One region of the Pseudomonas sp. HD57-3 genome, then DNA from elsewhere that is predicted to be linked to it. Evidence: predicted binding sites of a transcription regulator. Region 1 holds the regulator's gene; each other region holds the start of a gene.

What was found. The regulator sigma-54, encoded in region 1, starts transcription at its own class of promoters, with help from an activator protein. The targets are predictions, from matches to a motif close to ANTGGCATNNANNTTGCTNT.
Region 2: the regulator sigma-54 is predicted to act here: its motif matches at 1,861-1,880, upstream of glnK (P-II family nitrogen regulator).
Region 3: the regulator sigma-54 is predicted to act here: its motif matches at 1,258-1,277, upstream of flgB (flagellar basal body rod protein FlgB).

Annotation. Positions count from the first base shown of each region.
Region 1 is NZ_CM148568.1:1,257,032-1,260,308, reverse strand. Features, by position in the region: gene lptA (lipopolysaccharide transport periplasmic protein LptA) at 1-488, shown strand, start outside; gene lptB (LPS export ABC transporter ATP-binding protein) at 488-1,213, shown strand; gene AC0R79_RS05510 (RNA polymerase factor sigma-54) at 1,400-2,893, shown strand; gene hpf (ribosome hibernation-promoting factor, HPF/YfiA family) at 2,967-3,275, shown strand.
Region 2 is NZ_CM148568.1:6,477,893-6,481,169, forward strand. Features, by position in the region: gene AC0R79_RS29540 (ammonium transporter) at 1-1,298, opposite strand, end outside; gene glnK (P-II family nitrogen regulator) at 1,336-1,674, opposite strand; gene AC0R79_RS29550 (accessory factor UbiK family protein) at 2,073-2,333, shown strand; gene AC0R79_RS29555 (HigA family addiction module antitoxin) at 2,586-2,891, opposite strand.
Region 3 is NZ_CM148568.1:5,114,032-5,117,308, forward strand. Features, by position in the region: gene flgD (flagellar hook assembly protein FlgD) at 1-346, opposite strand, end outside; gene flgC (flagellar basal body rod protein FlgC) at 362-805, opposite strand; gene flgB (flagellar basal body rod protein FlgB) at 809-1,216, opposite strand; gene cheR (protein-glutamate O-methyltransferase CheR) at 1,455-2,282, opposite strand; gene AC0R79_RS23120 (chemotaxis protein CheV) at 2,330-3,262, opposite strand.

The DNA of each region.
Region 1 (3,277 bases):
TGAGCGCCTGGGCTCTGCCGAACGATCAAGAGCAGCCAATCCGCATTCAGGCCGACGATGCCCAGCTGGACGACAAGAACGGCGTTGCCACTTATAAAGGCGACGTGATCATCACCCAGGGTTCGATGATCGTCAAAGGCAACACCGTGACCATGACCCGCGCGCCCAACGGCGACATCGACGTCGTGACTTCGGTGGGCAACCTCGCCTACTTCGAACAGTTGCAGACTGCCGGTGACGCGAAACCTGTCCAGGGCTACGGCGTGACCATTCAGTACCACGCGCAGCAGAACCGCGTTGTGCTGATCGACAAGGCCAAGGTCGTCGACAAAGACAACAACGTCACTCAAGGCGAAAAAATCGTCTATGACACGGTGAAGAAACTGGCCAGCGCCGGTCGAGCCACTGGCAGCAAGGTCACCGAAGCGCGTCCGCGCATCGACATGGTGATCCAGCCGAAGAAGAAAACCGACGAGAAAACCCAGTAATGGCAACTCTGAAAGCTCAGCACCTGGCCAAGGCCTATAAAAGCCGCCAGGTCGTGCGCGACGTCAGCCTGTCGATCGACAGTGGTCAGATCGTCGGCCTGCTCGGCCCGAACGGCGCCGGCAAGACCACCTGCTTCTACATGATCGTCGGCCTGGTTCAGGCTGATCAGGGTCGCGTACTGATCGACGACCTCGACGTCAGCCACCAGCCGATGCACGGTCGCGCCAAGGCCGGTATCGGCTATCTGCCGCAAGAAGCGTCGATCTTCCGCAAACTGTCGGTGGCCGACAACATCATGGCCATCCTCGAGACCCGTCAGGAGCTCGACAAGGCCGGCCGTCGCAAGGAGCTGGAAAGCCTGCTGCAGGAATTCCACATCAGCCACATCCGCGACAACCTCGGCATGAGCCTGTCCGGTGGTGAGCGCCGCCGCGTGGAAATCGCCCGCGCACTGGCCACGGCACCGAAGTTCATCCTGCTCGACGAACCGTTCGCCGGTGTCGACCCAATCTCGGTCGGCGACATCAAGCAGATCATCCATCACCTCAAGGCCAAGGGCATCGGTGTACTGATCACCGACCACAACGTGCGTGAGACGTTGGATATCTGTGAAACCGCCTACATCGTCAACGACGGCCAGTTGATCGCCGAAGGCGACTCCGCGACCATCCTCGCCAACGATCTGGTGAAGGAAGTCTATCTGGGTCACGAGTTCCGCCTGTAAGCACGACGGCATTCGGCCAGCCGTCCGGGTGCTGTAACGTTGAAGCGCCTTTTTATACGCTTTTATTGTTACAGCGCTCTAGGCAAACACGACAGTTTCAGGCATATAATTTGCTTAAGTTTGGCGCTCCGGCGCCCTGTAGTGGATGGCGCATAGCGCCGGCGAATAAGGTGTTAAGCCCCTGCCATGAAACCATCGCTAGTCTTGAGAATGGGCCAGCAGCTGACGATGACACCGCAGCTGCAACAGGCCATCCGCCTGCTCCAATTGTCGACCCTGGATCTGCAACAGGAAATCCAGGAGGCTCTGGAATCCAATCCGATGCTCGAACGCCAGGAAGACGGCGACGACTTCGACAACTCCGATCCCATGGCCGACAACGCCGAACAGAAGCCCAACACCGAGATCCAGGAACCCTCCTATCAGGAGACCGCGCCGACAGTCGATAACCTCGAAGACGGCGAATGGAACGAGCGAATCCCCAACGAACTGCCCGTCGACACCGCCTGGGAAGACGTCTATCAGACCAGCGCCAGCAGCCTGCCGAGCAGCGACGATGACGAGTGGGACTTCACCACCCGCACCTCCGCCGGCGAGAGCCTGCAAAGCCACCTGCTGTGGCAGTTGAACCTGGCACCGATGTCAGACACCGATCGCCTGATCGCCGTCACCCTGATCGATTGCATCAACAATCAGGGCTACCTCGACGAAACCCTCGAAGAAATCCTCGACGCCTTTGATCCGGAACTCGACATCGAGCTGGACGAGATCGAAGCCGTCCTGCACCGCATCCAGCAGTTTGAACCGGCCGGCATCGGCGCACGCAATCTGGGCGAATGCCTGCTGCTGCAATTGCGCCAGCTGTCGGCCAAGACCCCTTGGCTGGCCGAGGCCAAGCGGCTGGTCACCGATTACATTGACCTGCTCGGCAGCCGCGACTACAGCCAGCTGATGCGCCGCATGAAGCTCAAGGAAGACGAGCTGCGCCAAGTCATCGAACTGGTGCAGAGCCTCAACCCGCGCCCCGGTTCGCAGATCGAATCCACCGAAGCCGAGTACGTGGTGCCTGACGTCATCGTGCGCAAGGACAACGAGCGCTGGCTGGTCGAGCTGAATCAGGAGTCGGTGCCGCGTCTGCGGGTCAACGCCCAGTACGCCGGTTTCGTGCGCCGCGCCGACACCAGTGCCGACAACACCTTCATGCGCAATCAGTTGCAGGAAGCCCGCTGGTTCATCAAGAGCCTGCAGAGCCGCAACGAAACCCTGATGAAAGTGGCCACCCAGATCGTCGAGCACCAGCGCGGCTTTCTGGAGTACGGCGACGAAGCCATGAAGCCGCTGGTGCTGCATGACATCGCTGAAGCCGTGGGCATGCACGAGTCGACGATTTCCCGCGTGACCACGCAAAAATTCATGCATACCCCACGGGGCATATATGAACTGAAATACTTTTTCTCCAGCCATGTGAGCACCTCCGAAGGCGGTGAATGCTCGTCCACGGCGATCCGCGCGATCATCAAAAAACTGGTTGCCGCGGAAAATCAGAAAAAGCCGTTGAGTGACAGCAAGATCGCTGGTTTACTGGAGGCACAAGGCATTCAGGTGGCTCGCCGCACCGTCGCCAAGTACCGCGAATCCCTCGGGATCGCGCCTTCGAGCGAACGCAAGCGGTTGATGTAAGCCACGTTACAGCGTTCCAGTGGCAGGCTCTTCGGCCTGCCGCTTTATGCACTGGCAACGAAGGAGAAGCTGTATGCAAGTCAACATCAGTGGACACCAACTGGAAGTTACCCAACCTCTCCGTGAGTACGTTGAGCAAAAGCTCAAGAGGCTTGAGGGACATTTCGACAAGATCACCAACGTGCAAGTCACGATGTGCGTCGAAAAGCTGAAGCAGAAAATCGAAGCCACGCTGCATATTCCCGGCAACGAGGTCGTCGCAAACGCGGAACATACCGATATGTACGCTGCGATCGACGCGCTGACCGACAAGCTTGATAAACAACTCAAAAAGCATAAGGAAAAGACCCAGAGCCTGCTTCAGGGCGCTACCGGTCGATAACC
Region 2 (3,277 bases), 1.3 Mb from region 1:
AGGCCGACCGATTCTTCTTCCTCGGTCACGCGCAGACCCATCACGGCATCCAGCACCTTGAGGATGATGAAGGTGACGATCGCGGTGTAGATCACGGTGAAGCCGACGCCTTTGCACTGAATCCAGACTTGTGCGGCGATGTCGGTGACGGTGCCGAAGCCACCCAGCGACGGTGCGGCGAACACACCGGTCAGGATCGCGCCGAGGATACCGCCGATACCGTGCACGCCGAAGGCGTCCAGGGAGTCGTCATAACCGAGTTTGCGTTTCAGCGTGGTGGCGCAGAAGAAGCAGACCACGCCCGCAGCCAGACCGATCACCAGAGCGCCCATCGGGCCCACGGTGCCAGCGGCCGGAGTGATCGCAACCAGACCTGCAACGACGCCGGATGCGATACCCAGTGCGCTTGGTTTGCCGTGGGTGATCCACTCGGCGAACATCCAGCCCAGTGCAGCAGCAGCGGTCGCGATCTGGGTCACCAGCATCGCCATGCCGGCGGTGCCGTTGGCGGCCGCAGCGGAACCGGCGTTGAAGCCGAACCAGCCAACCCACAGCATCGCCGCGCCCATCAGGGTGTAACCCAGATTGTGTGGCGCCATCGGGGTGGTCGGGAAGCCTTTGCGTTTACCCAGTACCAGGCATGCAATCAGACCGGCCACACCGGCGTTGATGTGCACCACGGTGCCGCCCGCGAAGTCGAGCACGCCCCAGTCCCACATCAGGCCGCCGTTGCCGGACCAGACCATGTGCGCGATCGGTGCATAGACCAGGGTGAACCAGATGCCCATGAAGATCAGCATCGCGGAGAACTTCATCCGCTCGGCGAACGCACCGACGATCAGCGCCGGGGTGATGATCGCGAAGGTCATCTGGAAGGTGATGAAGACCGCCTCGGGGAACAGCGCCGCCGGGCCGGTCAGGCTCGCTGGGGTGACGCCGGCCAGGAACGCCTTGCCGAAACCGCCCACGAACGAGTTGAAGTTGACGACGCCCTGCTCCATGCCGGTGGTGTCGAACGCGATGCTGTAGCCATAAATGACCCACAGGACGCTGATCAGACCGGTAATGGCGAAGCACTGCATCATCACGGAAAGAATGTTTTTCGACCGAACCATGCCGCCGTAGAACAGCGCGAGGCCAGGAATGGTCATGAACAGCACGAGGGCTGTGGAGGTGAGCATCCAGGCGGTGTCGCCGGAGTTCAGGACTGGAGCTGCCACTTCGTCTGCCGCCATGGCCAGGCCGGGCATTACGATAGACAACAGGGCTCCTAGCCCTGCGAATTTACGCAGAGTCATATTGTTTTCTCCTGGGGCGTTGGGTTTGTGGCGGCGTTTAGATCGCGTCGGTATCGGTTTCGCCGGTACGGATGCGGATCGCCTGTTCCAGATTGACCACGAAGATCTTGCCGTCACCGATCTTGCCGGTGTTGGCAGCCTTGGTTATCGCCTCGATAACCCGATCCAGATCCTTGTCGTCGATGGCCACGTCGATTTTCACCTTGGGCAGAAAATCGACCACATACTCCGCGCCGCGATACAGCTCGGTGTGACCCTTCTGCCGACCGAAGCCTTTGACTTCAGTAACGGTAATGCCCTGCACGCCGATTTCGGACAGCGACTCGCGCACGTCGTCCAACTTGAACGGCTTGATGATGGCAGTGACTAGCTTCATGAAACTCTCTCCCGAATTGGTGGACTTGCCCCAGGAAAACAAACCCGACTCAAGTCTAAGCGCAGTGCCTGGCTTTGTAACGCTTCGTTGTCGACGCCAGCTAACCGCTCCAGACGAAACTCCCCGCTCCGTCTGCCGCACTGCATTCGTCACAGCGACTGCATCAGTGCATGGGTCGAAGGTGACTAAGCAGAAAGCTTGCCATCTCGCCAAAAACCACTGATTTCAATCCCTTGGCCGCTGCGGCAGATGCCATCACCCAAATGGCACTCGGGATACGCACAACAACGGTGCGTGGCCGTGCATCCAGTTGCGCGAAAAGCGTGCATCCGTGCCTGCACGAATGACTATAGACACTGCGTGATACACTGCCGGCCATAGTTTCCAGGACATATCCCATGCTCGCGCCCAAAGACTTCCTCGACGCCCTGAGCGGCACCGCCTCCCGCCTGTTCAGCGGCGACACGCCCTTGCCAAAAGCCGAAATCGAAAGCCAGTTCAAAATGCTGCTGCAAAGTGCCTTCAGCAAACTGGACCTGGTGAGCCGCGAAGAGTTTGACAGTCAGATGGTCGTGCTGGCGCGCACTCGCGCCCGGCTCGAGAGCCTTGAGGCGAAGGTGGCGGAGATGGAAGCGAAGCTGACGCCGCCGGCTGAGTGAGGCCTCATTCCAGCCCGCAACTGGCTGGAAGAATTTCGTTCATGCTTGTGCCACTGAGCAAACATGCATAACCTCGGGATACGCGAGTGTGTCCACTAAGGATGCGCAGGCCTTGGCCTCACCGAAGCCTGCAACTGAAAACCGTCTCCTCAAGACGGTTTTTTTTCGCCTCGAGATAGCTGCGACAATCGGTTTTCTGAGGAGTAGTCACAGTAACTGTTCAGCTCCCAGCCGTACGACCTGGGATTCAGATCAAGCGCAATGCACTAGCCGCTCTACTTGGTGACGGATGGAAGCTCCTCTCTCAATTTCATCTTTTCGCAAATCGTAAGTCGACTGAAGATTCATCCAGAACTCAGGTGTGGTGTTGAGGTGGATGGCCAGCCTGATTGCCAGATCGGCGCAGATCCTGAGTTGGCATTTCACAAGCTTCTCGATCTCGGTTTCAGGCCAGTTTGTGGGCATGGCCAAGTCCATGACCGTCACGCCCAACGGCTCCATGAATTCCTTATTCAGAACCTCCCCCGGATGAATCGGGCGCATACCATTGCGGTCCATTTTTCGCCTCCAAAGGCTGCATTGAGCGGCCAAACTGGAGCATCCGATTCGGCTATTCAAGACCTCCGCCACCGTTTCGCCGACGTCCTACAACCATCAAAGCATGGCCCTACAAGAATCACCTCTCGCGCCCGATTACGTGATTTTTTACTTGTAGTTACGCTCGTGGCCATCACCTACGCTGATCGATCCAACACGTCGAGTTCAGAAGGATCAAATTGATTGCCAGACATTCTGGTTCTGGACTACCTCTTGTCTGATTTGCTCACACAAAAAGAAAACACGCTAGTTCAGCACCCAGATGGCAGTTACATCTTTGGTGCGATCCCCGACATGCCAAAATTCGGCTTGCCAGGTGGGAAGATTTATTTGCGAATAGGTATTCA
Region 3 (3,277 bases), 2.6 Mb from region 1:
CGATCACGTTGCGGCCGACCAGCGACGAAGCCTGCAGGGCTTGCGACGAGTTGTAGTTGCCGGCCAGCGAGCTGACGGTGCTGTTAAGGGTGGTGATCCCCTCAAGGCTGCTGAACTGTGCCAACTGGGCAACGAATGCGCTGTTGTCCTGTGGGTCGAGCGGGTTCTGGTTTTTCAGCTGGGTGACCAGCAGTTGCAGGAACGCGTCCTTGCCCAGGGCCTGGCCGCCGGTCGAGCTGTTGGTGGCCGAAGCGATGCCGCCGGTGGTCGTGCTACTGGTCTTCTTCGAAGAGTTGGCCAGTATGTCGTTCATCGTCAGGCTGCTGGTGGTATCGGTAACACTCATGGCAGTCGCCCCTTATTACTGACCGAGGGTCAGCACCTTCTGCATCATGGTTTTGGCGGTGTTCATCATTTCGGCGTTGGTCTGGAACGACCGGCTCGCGGAAATCATGTCAGCCATTTCTTCCACCACGTTGACGTTCGGGTAGTAGACGTAGCCCTTGGCGTCGGCCGCCGGATGGTTCGGTTCGTAGCGCGCTTCGAGGTTGCTCTGGTCTTCGACCACGCCCATGACCTGCACGCCTTGACCGGCTGCGTCCTGGTTCTGGAACAGCGAATTGCTGCCGCCGCTCTGGCCGCCCTGGAACATGGTGGCAAACACCGGGTGACGGGCACGGTAGGTCTGGTCGATGCTCGACGAGACGGTCTCGGCGTTGGCGATGTTCGACGCCACGGTGTTGAGACGGGTGGTCTGGGCGCTCATGCCGCTGCCGGCAATGTTGAAAACGCTGGACAGGGACATGGATTACTCTCCGCGCAGGGCTGAGACCAGCCCTTTGAATTTGCTGTTGAGCAGGGTGAAGCTGGCCTGGAAGCCGACGGCGTTTTCCGCGTAGTTCGACTGTTCCAGCTGGGCGTCCACGGTGTTCTGGTCGATCGACGGCTGCATCGGCGTGCGATACATCAGCGACTCGTCGCCATTGCCCAGGCCTTCAGCTTCGATGTGACGGCTGTTGGTCATGTTCAGGGCGATGGTGCCGTTGGCGTTCTTCTGGCTCTGTGCTTCGAGCACTTTGGAGAACTCCAGATCCCGCGCCTTGTAGTTCGGGGTGTCGGCGTTGGCGATGTTGTTGGCCAGCACTTCGGCACGCTGGGCGCGGAAGCCCAGAGCCTTTTCGTGAATGCCGAGCGCTTTATCGAAGCTGATGCTCATGTCGGGAACCTTCAGGTGACCGGATTTTTCGTAACAGGGTTATAGCAAGCGGCGTGCCAGTTTAAGAAAGCCCCGGATTACGGGGCTTTGCGCGGAACCGGCAACACGGCAATGCCAGAAAAGCGGCAACCGGTTTCCGCCGGATGCCGCTTTTCTGCCGCCTGCCACCGGCAAAACCTTCAGGCATAAAAAAACGGGAGCCCCTGAGGACTCCCGTTTCTGGTGTTGCCGGTCTTGATCACTTCGCCTGGTAGATGATCCCCGGGCTGCACTGAACCATCTGGTAATGATCCGGCAGACCGTTCAGCGCTTCGGAAGCGCCGAGGAACAGATAACCGCCCGGTTTCAGCGTGCTGTGGATGCGCAACAGGATGTCCTTCTTCACCTCGGCGGAGAAGTAGATCAGCACGTTGCGGCAGAACACGATGTCGAACTTGCCCAGGCTGGCGTAGCTGTCGAGCAGGTTGAACGAGCGGAATTCCACCCGGTTCTTGATCGGCGCCTTGATCACCCAGCGCCCCGGCCCTTTCGGGTCGAAGTAGCGCTGAAGACGATCGGCGGACAGACCGCGACCGATCGCCAGGCTGTCGTACTCGCCGGTCTTGCAGTTGGTCAGCATGCTGCCGGACAGATCCGTGGCAACGATCTGCACACCCATCTTCAACTGACCGATGTTGGTCCGCTCGAACTCATCGATCGACATCGACAGCGAATAGGGTTCCTGACCCGACGAGCAGGCCGCCGACCAGATCCGCAGACGCTGGTTGGGAGCGGCCTTGATCGCCTCGGGCAGCACCTTGTTCTTCAAGACTTCAAACGGATAGGTGTCACGAAACCACAGGGTTTCGTTGGTCGTCATGGCATCGACCACCTGCTCGCGCAAACCGCTGCGCGGCTGGGTCTGGATGCGCTGAACCAGCTCACCCAGGGACTTGATGCCTTGCTGCTCCATCAGTTTGTTGAGACGGCTCGACACCAGGTACTGCTTGTTTTCACCGAGCAAAATGCCACAGGCTTTTTCCAGGAAGACCCGGAACTGTTCGAAATCCAAATTACCCGTAGACAAATGATGCCGCCTCTTAAATCGTGTTGAACGCCAGGGGCAGAAGGCCCTTAGCTGATATCTGCTGCTTTGATCCGGTCGACTACCCGGGATGCCAGGTCATCAGGACGGAACTTGGCCAGGAAGTCATCGGCACCGACTTTCTTGACCATCGCCTGATTGAACACACCCGACAACGAAGTATGCAGGATGATATGAAGCTTTTGCATGCGAGGGTCGCTGCGGATCTCGGCCGTCAGGGTGTACCCGTCCATCTCCGGCATTTCGATGTCGGAGATCATCATCAGGAACTCTTCTTCCGGCTTCTTGCCCTCGTCGACCAGCTTGCGCAGGTAATCCAGCGCCTGCTTGCCGTCGTTCAGCGCCACCACCTCGACACCGACCGTCTGCAGGCAACGCGTCACCTGCTTGCGCGCCACCGACGAGTCATCGACCGTCAACACCCGCAGCGACAACGCCTTGCTCTGGGTCTCGACATCCACCACGCCGACCGAAATCGCTTCCGGGGTCGGCGCAACTTCCGCCAGCACCTTCTCGACGTCGATGATTTCGACTAACTGATTGTCGACCCGAGTCACAGCGGTCAGGTAATGATCGCGTCCGGTGCCCTTGGGCGGCGGATGAATCTCTTCCCAGTTCATGTTCACGATACGTTCCACCGAGCGCACCAGGAAACCCTGGGTCTTGGTGTTGTATTCCGTGATGATCACGAACGGACTGTTCTTGTCTTTCAAAGCACCGGAGCCGGTCGCCATCGCCAGATCAAGGATCGGAATGGTCGCCCCCCGGATATTCGCCACCCCGCACACGACAGGACTGGACTTGGGCATCAGCGTCAGTTGCGGGCATTGCAGCACTTCCCGAACCTTGAACACGTTGATCCCGTAGAGCTGCTGGCCGTCGAGACGGAACAACAACAGCTCCAGGCGATTCTGCCCCACCAGTTGCGTGCGCTGGTTCACCGAATCCATTACACCAGCCATGCCCAGACTCCTACA